DNA from 2 places in the Rhizobium sp. T1470 genome. Region 2 is predicted to be linked to the other one. Evidence: riboswitches for the same ligand, from Rfam matches in the RefSeq annotation. Region 2 holds a riboswitch; the other holds the start of a gene.
The links. Region 2 has a riboswitch for thiamine pyrophosphate ahead of thiC (phosphomethylpyrimidine synthase ThiC). Riboswitches for the same ligand answer to the same signal wherever they lie in the genome.

Region 1: another riboswitch for thiamine pyrophosphate. It lies ahead of thiM (hydroxyethylthiazole kinase); the one in region 2 lies ahead of thiC (phosphomethylpyrimidine synthase ThiC).

The regions. Positions count from the first base shown of each region.
Region 1 is NZ_CP148092.1:1,551,611-1,555,459, reverse strand. It holds gene WGT02_RS28755 (carbohydrate ABC transporter permease) at 1-274, shown strand, start outside; gene thiD (bifunctional hydroxymethylpyrimidine kinase/phosphomethylpyrimidine kinase) at 346-1,158, opposite strand; gene thiE (thiamine phosphate synthase) at 1,155-1,790, opposite strand; gene thiM (hydroxyethylthiazole kinase) at 1,787-2,590, opposite strand; TPP riboswitch at 2,640-2,735, opposite strand; gene WGT02_RS28735 (MFS transporter) at 2,828-3,849, opposite strand, start outside.
Region 2 is NZ_CP148091.1:17,174-21,022, reverse strand. It holds gene thiO (glycine oxidase ThiO) at 1-465, opposite strand, end outside; gene thiC (phosphomethylpyrimidine synthase ThiC) at 467-2,293, opposite strand; TPP riboswitch at 2,386-2,497, opposite strand; gene WGT02_RS00105 (FadR/GntR family transcriptional regulator) at 2,545-3,309, opposite strand; gene WGT02_RS00100 (four-carbon acid sugar kinase family protein) at 3,335-3,849, opposite strand, start outside.

The sequences.
Region 1 (3,849 bases), on a different replicon from region 2:
GCTGCCGCTCTCGCGGCCGATCATCGCAACTGTCAGCATCATCTCCTTCGTCGGCAGCTGGAACAACAGCTACATCCTGCCGCTGATCATGCTGAATTCTGAGACGATGTACCCATGGCCGCTTGGCATCATGGTCTATCGCGGTGAGTTCGGCACCGCCTGGCAGCTGGTGCTCGCCTTCATCACGCTGACAATCATGCCGACGATCATCGTCTTCTTCCTGGCACAAAAGCACATCATCGCAGGCCTGACTGCTGGTGCTGTCAAATCCTGATCGGGCGTGGAACGATGGCGCGTCGTCCCGGCGCCCCTTTGGCTACTGGGTCGGCAGGCTGATCGTTCGTGCTATGCCGACGCCGCCGACCACAGTGCGTGAAAGTGGTGCACGGGTCCGTGGCCAGACCCGACGCTCAGCCCGTCGGCATGGCCGACGGCGCCAGCAAGGTAGGCCTTGGCACGCGTGACCGCCTCGTGAACTGATGCTCCTTTCGCCAGTTCCGCGGCCAGCGCGCTGGAAAGGGTGCAGCCGGTGCCATGCGTGTTTGCGGTCGGAATGCGTTTTGCCTCAAACCATGTCGGCCCGGAGGCTGTCGAGAGCACATCCGGGCTTTCGTCGCCGGCCAGATGTCCGCCCTTGACGAGGACAGCCTCCGGGCCGAGTTGGCGAAGACTGTCTGCCTGCTCGGCCATGTCGCTGCGTGTGGCGGCGGCATAGACATGAAGCAGTGCAGCCGCTTCCGGCAGGTTTGGCGTCAGCAAGGTTGCAAGCGGCGACAGACGCTTGATCAGAACGTCGACAGCGGAGGGGTCGAGGAGGGCAGCTCCGCCCTTGGCGACCATGACGGGGTCGAGAACGATCGGGATACCCTGGTGGGGCACAAGCGCATCGGCGACGGCGTCGGCGATCTCGGCCGTCGCAATCATGCCGATTTTGATGGCGTCGACCCGCACGTCGGCAAGAACCGCCGCAATCTGATCCGCAACGAAGGCAGCAGGGACCAGATGGACGCCGCAAACGCCTTGCGTGTTCTGGGCGGTCAGCGCCGTCATCACTGCCATGCCATAGACGCCGCGCGCGGAAAATGCCTTGAGATCGGCCTGGATACCGGCCCCGCCGGAGGGATCGGAGCCTGCAATGGACAGCACATTTCGGATCATGTTCTTGCCTTTATCATGTTCTCGGCGATCTCTCGTGCCGCAAGCTGTGGATCGGGCGTCCCGCAAATCGCCGAGACAACCGCAAGCCCATCGGCCCCGGCGGCAAGCACGTCACCGACGTGGGCGGATTTCAGGCCACCTATGGCGACGACCGGTACGGGACAAACCTTGACGAGGCGGGAAAGCCCTTCAAAGCCCAGCGCGGGTTTGTGGTCAGGCTTCGTCGCTGTCGCAAAAACCGGCCCCAATCCAGCATAGTCGACAGCCGCGGGATCGATTGCTGCCGCCAGCGCCGCCGTTTCGGCCGAGAGGCCGAGGATCATGTCCGGGCCAATCAATTGCCGCGCCGTGATCGCATCGATGTCGTCCTGGCCAATATGCAGCCCATCGGCGCCAATCGCGATAGCCGCCTCCACGTCGTCATTGACGATGAGCACAGCACCGGTGCCAGACAATGCCACCTTCAGTGCCCGCCCAGTCTCGATCATCCGTGCGGTATCCGCATGCTTGTCGCGCAGCTGCACCACGGTTGCTCCCCCGGCGACCGCCGCGCGCGCGGTCTCCACCATGCCGACGGTGGCGCAAAGGCCCGGATCGAGGACGAGGTAAAGAGAAAGATCGAGGTTTCTCATGCGGCGCGCACCCTGGCATCGCGATCGAGCGTAGCAGCGTCAAGCGCAGCAAGTGCATCGAGGAAACACCAGGAAAACGAACCTGGGCCATCCGCCTTGCTGGCTGCCATTTCGCCGGCAACAGAGAAGGTAGCAAGGGCTGCAACCGTTGCCTCGAATGGTGCGCCGGGCCGAATAGCCGAAAATGCGCCAATAAGGCAGGTCAGCGAGCAGCCAAGCGCCGTGACCTGCGGCATCAACGCCGAGCCACCCTCGATACGCGCCGCCCGGTCGCCATCGGTGACGAAATCGACAGAGCCGGTTACTGCAATTGTCGCTCCGTGTTCCCTGGCTAGTAGCCGGGCAGCGTCCTCAGCCTGCTCGACGTGATCGCGGCTATCCACGCCCTGACCACGGCTCGCCCCGCCGGCAAGCGCGATGATTTCGGAGGCGTTACCGCGAATGACGGTGGGGCCGAGTTCCAGCAGCCGGTCCACCGCCGCACGACGAAAACCGGTGGCGTAGTGGGCGACCGGATCGAGAACAAAGGGTTTGCCGGCCCGGCCGGCTGCGATGGCGGCGGCCTGCATGCCGCGCAGCCATGCTGACGAGAGTGTGCCGATGTTGATCGTCAAGGCGCCGGCGATCGCGGCAAATTCGCCAGCCTCTTCTTCCGCATGCACCATGGCCGGCGAAGCGCCAGCTGCCAGAAGCACATTGGCTGCGATGTTCATGGCAACGAAATTCGTGATGCAGTGGACGAGCGGTGGCTGGGCGCGCAATTCGCCCAGCAGCGTTCCCGGCGAAGTCTGATCTTGCATGGTGTGCCTTTCGACCGGGGAGAAAGGCGCAGGGACAGACGCGGGAAGCCGACAGTCCCGAGCGACTCCCTCCGCCGGCATTATCCGGTTCAGGTTCAAAGGGTGCTTCTCAGCCCTCCACCGGAGGGCGCCCCTGTCTCTCATCGCCTTCTTGTCGCAGAGAAGCCGGCGACTGTCATCCATAAAATGGACATGGCCGGATGTGGCCGGCGATGTCGGCGCGAAAGCAGGTCCCGGCTATTCCGCCGCCTGATAGATGTTCCGGTCAACGACAGAGGCTCTCGGACCGAGTGCGGCCGCAAGCGTGACGAGGACCGCAAGGACCGCGACAAACGTGATGCCGGCGAAATACGGATCCCAGCCGAAGCCGGAAGCCGCACAGAATATGGCTGAGGCTGCCGCAAGCACAATGCCGCCACCGATCTGGAAGGAGCCAAACAATAGCCCCGATGCGAGCCCGGACTGATCCTCGCCAACGTCGGAGAGTGCCGCAACCTGCACGGAGGGGTAGGTCATGGCGTAGCCGACACCGAGCGGGAGCTGTGACAGGGCGACCAGCCAGACAGGGTCGATGTGGCCAACGCTCAGGATCCAGAAGATGTAGCTGAGCGCCTGTAGTGCTACGCCAAGCGTCATCAGCCCGGTCGTGCCACGATTTTGCGCGATCGTCGCAAAACGTGGCGCCAGGAACATGACGCAGACGCCGCCGAAGGCAAAGGAGAACCCGGTCGCGAAGGCCGACCAGCCAACGACTGTCTGATAATAGAGCGTCGCGATGAACTGGAAGCCGACATAGACGCCCTGGAACAGCGCAGCAATGGCATTGGCGTGGGAGAGCTTTCCCCGCCGGAATATCGCAAGCGGCACCATCGGATCAGCGTGACGGGATTCGACGATGAGAAAGAGGCCGATCAAAACGGCAGCCGCCACGAGCGCGCCCCAGGTCGGCACCGCCTGCCAGCCATCGGCCGCAGCATTGGTGATGCCAAAGACGAAGAGCAAGAGTCCCGGCGTGATTGTCATCGCGCCAGCCCAGTCGAACTTGGCACGCGGCCCGCTGCGCTGCTGGTCTGCCGGCAGCACGAAAGGAGCAATCGCCAGTGCGATAATTGCGACCGGCGCACCCATGACAAGAGTTGCCCGCCAGCTGAAGACCGTCGCGGCACCACCCAGCACCATGCCAAGGACAAAGCCGGTCGCGCCAGTCGAGGCAAAGACCCCAAGCGCTTTGGCCCGCGCCGATCCTTCGCCGAACACCG
Region 2 (3,849 bases):
TATACGCCGATCGACAAGTTTTTCTCGCAGCAGACCCAAGACTCGCCTTGGATTGAGGTGTCCTTCCAGTGGGAAGAAAAGGCCGCGCCTGAAGCGCCCTGCCAGAGCTGGCTCCAATGAGGCGATATTTTCTTCATCCAACCATCTATGGCCGCTTGTGCGACCGGCGAAGCGATTGAGCTCGCTCTGGTCGCGGGCGGGAGCAACCACCAGCGTTCCGTTTCGGTGTACCTCCCCCGGCAGCATCATGTCCCACCGGTCGGGAGCATCGCGGCCTCGCAGCAATACGGCTTCCTCGGCACTTTCGCGCTCGCACCAGGGCGCGAGCATGCCGCCCGCGAGCCAGGAGGCTGCCTGCCTGGAACCTTTAGCGGGATCAATGACCGTCGCATCGGCACCGCGAAGGCTGAGTTCGTGGGCGACGACGAGGCCGGCAACGCCGGCCCCTTTGACAAGCACATGCATATCAGTCGCCCGATTGTTCGACGGCTTCGATTGGCATGTAGAGATCGCCGCCCTCGCGGTATTTCGCTGCCATCGCGTCGAGCCCTTCCTTCTGCGCCTCGGCACGGATGTCGTGCGAGATCCGCATCGAGCAGAACGTCGGGCCGCACATGGAGCAGAAGTGCGCCACCTTATGCGCTTCCTTCGGCAGCGTCTCGTCGTGGAAGCTGCGGGCGGTTTCGGGGTCCAGCGCGAGGTTGAACTGGTCCTCCCATCGGAATTCGAAGCGCGCGCGCGACAGGGCGTCGTCGCGCAATTGAGCGGCCGGGTGCCCCTTGGCGAGATCGGCGGCGTGGGCAGCGATCTTGTAGGTGATGACGCCGGTCTTCACGTCGTTGCGGTCGGGTAGACCAAGATGCTCCTTCGGGGTGACGTAGCAGAGCATCGCCGTGCCGAACCAGCCGATCATCGCAGCACCGATGCCCGAGGTGATGTGGTCGTAGCCGGGTGCGATGTCGGTGGTCAGCGGTCCCAGCGTATAGAAGGGCGCCTCGCCGCAGACGGCGAGCTGCTTGTCCATGTTCTCCTTGATCTTGTGCATCGGCACGTGTCCGGGTCCTTCGATCATGACCTGGCAGTCCTTGGCCCAAGCGATCTTCGTCAGTTCGCCGAGCGTTTCCAGCTCTGCGAACTGTGCCGCGTCGTTGGCGTCGGCAATCGAGCCCGGACGCAGGCCGTCGCCGAGCGAGAAGGAGACGTCATAGGCGCGGCAGATGTCGCAGATCTCCTCGAAATGCTCGTAGAGGAAACTTTCGCGGTGGTGATGAAGACACCACTTGGCCATGATCGAGCCACCGCGCGAGACGATGCCGGTGACGCGGTTGACGGTGAGCGGAATGTAGTGCAGCCGCACGCCGGCGTGAATGGTGAAGTAGTCGACCCCCTGCTCGGCCTGCTCGATCAGGGTGTCGCGATAGACTTCCCAGGTCAGGTTCTCGGCAATGCCCTCGACCTTCTCAAGCGCCTGATAGAGTGGAACGGTACCGATCGGCAGTGGCGAGTTGCGGATGATCCATTCGCGGATGTTGTGGATGTTACGGCCGGTGGAGAGATCCATGACTGTGTCGGCGCCCCAGCGGGCAGCCCAGACCATCTTCTCGACCTCTTCGGCCATGGAAGACGTGACGGCGGAGTTGCCGATATTGGCGTTGATCTTCACCAGGAAGTTCCGGCCGATGATCATCGGTTCGGATTCGGGATGATTGATGTTGGCGGGGATGATCGCGCGGCCGGCGGCAATCTCCTGCCGGACGAATTCCGGGGTTACGTGATCCGGAATCCGGGCGCCGAAGCTTTCGCCGTCGCGCGTGATAGCCTCCGCCTGCGCCTTGCGGCCAAGGTTCTCGCGGATCGCGATGAATTCCATCTCCGGCGTGATAATGCCGGCGCGCGCATAGGCGAGCTGGGTCACGGCCTTGCCGTCCCTTGCGCGGAACGGCTGGCGCTTGCCGGGAAATTCCGGTGTCAGCCGTTCGCCGCTGGCAAAGCCGTTGTCTTCGGGGCGGACCCGGCGGCCCTGATAGGCTTCGACGTCACCGCGGGCGACCACCCAGCCGCGGCGCAGTTCTGGAAGTCCCTGCTCGATGCGGATGTCGGCACCTTCGACGGTATAGATGCCCGAGGAATCATAGACCGTGACCGGCGGTTCGCCCGATGTCGGGTGAACGCTGATCTCGCGCATCGGGACGCGGACATCAGGGTGGATTTCTCCGGGAATGTAGATTTTTCGAGAGGCCGGCAATGGGCCTGTCGTAACGGTCGGGGTGATATTCTTTGCGGCAATATTCATGGTTTGAGGCTCCAAGTTTGCGTTTGGAGACCCAGTCCTCAGCCGGAATGATGAAAAGACGCCGACACGGTTTCCTCGCGAGAATCCAATGCCTTCGAGCGCTTGCACCGTCCCTACGCCAGTATGAACTGGATCAGGTTCAACGGGTCACTGCGTGCGATAGCAGTATCTCAGCCCCTTGCCGGGACCCCCCTGGTGAATGCGAAAAGGTTAGAACCAGAGTAGCAAAGCTGTCAAGCCGACCGCGTAGGCTACATCGAAAGGTCCAGCGCGCGGCCTTCGAAGAGACGGCTCTGCGAGCCCTCGAGATGCGCCTTCATCAGCGCCCGCGCGTCTTCCGCGCGACCTTCGACGATGGCGAGGTAGATCTTGTTGTGTTCTTCGTAGACCTGCTCAAGACCTTGGCGCGGGCCAAGCAGAGACAGACCGTGAAGATGCATGCCGACCGCGATATGCGCTTTCAGGGCATCGATCGAGGCCGTGTAGTAGTGGTTGTTGGCGGCTTCCGTGACCGCGCGATGGAACGTGAAGTCGGCGTCAGTGCGATGAAGCTGGTGGCTGGTCGCCTCACGGAGATCGGCGAGAGCAGCTGCAATCTTCTGAATCGCCGCCTCGTCGCGGCGCTTGGCAGCAAAATAGGCGGCAGCAGGCTCGATCGTCAGGCGAAACTCGTAGCAGCGCTGAATATCGGCGATCGTCTTGACCGGCGAATAGGAAAGCTGCGTCGTCGGCGAGCCATGAGCGCTGACGAAGGTGCCGGCACCTTGCCTGGCGTAGACGATGCCCTGATCGCGCAAGCGTGCCAACGCGTCGCGCACGATGGGGCGCGAGACGCCAAGCATCGATGCAAGCTCGTGCTCACCGGGAAGTCGTGAATCCGGCGGATAGTTTCCCGAGCGAATGCGCTCTTGCAACTGATCGAACACCCGATCGACCAGCTTGACGGCCTTACCGCGCTCCGGCTTTGTCGCAGGCGCCGCTTGCGCATTCGCCGATACACCGTTTGCTTCGTCCACCTTCATTCTCCCCGTCGGCATTGTCCTATGCCGCCTGATTCTGTGCAATCAGTCTTATCAAACTAGCAGAATTACCGAAGCCCCCGGACTTCACTGCGCAGCGGAAACGCAGGCCATCGGCGGTTGCGACGTCAAACCACGGAATGCCCGCCTCGATTTCGCCCTGCGGCCTCAGGATCCGAATTCCGAGCTCGCGAAAAACTGCCAGCGCCGTATCGCCACCGCCAACCATCAGCATCTCCGGGCGCGTCGCATCTATGATCGACTTTACGCCTTTCGCGAACCGGTCGGCAACTGCCGCGGTCTCGCCCGTGACTTTGCCTGTACAGCGCAGAAGCACCGGCAGGCCTAACGATTGTTCGTCCGGTAGCACTCCCGCGGGAGCATCAATGGCCGAGGTCAGGACACCGGAAGCCTCCAGCTTGGTCATTTGTGCGGCCGTGATCGGGTCGCGGGAGCCGACGGCGAAAACTGTCCGATTTAATGCCGCAAAGGGTCGGCCTGCTTTGTTGGCCCTGCCGATCTTGCGAGCAAGCGCAG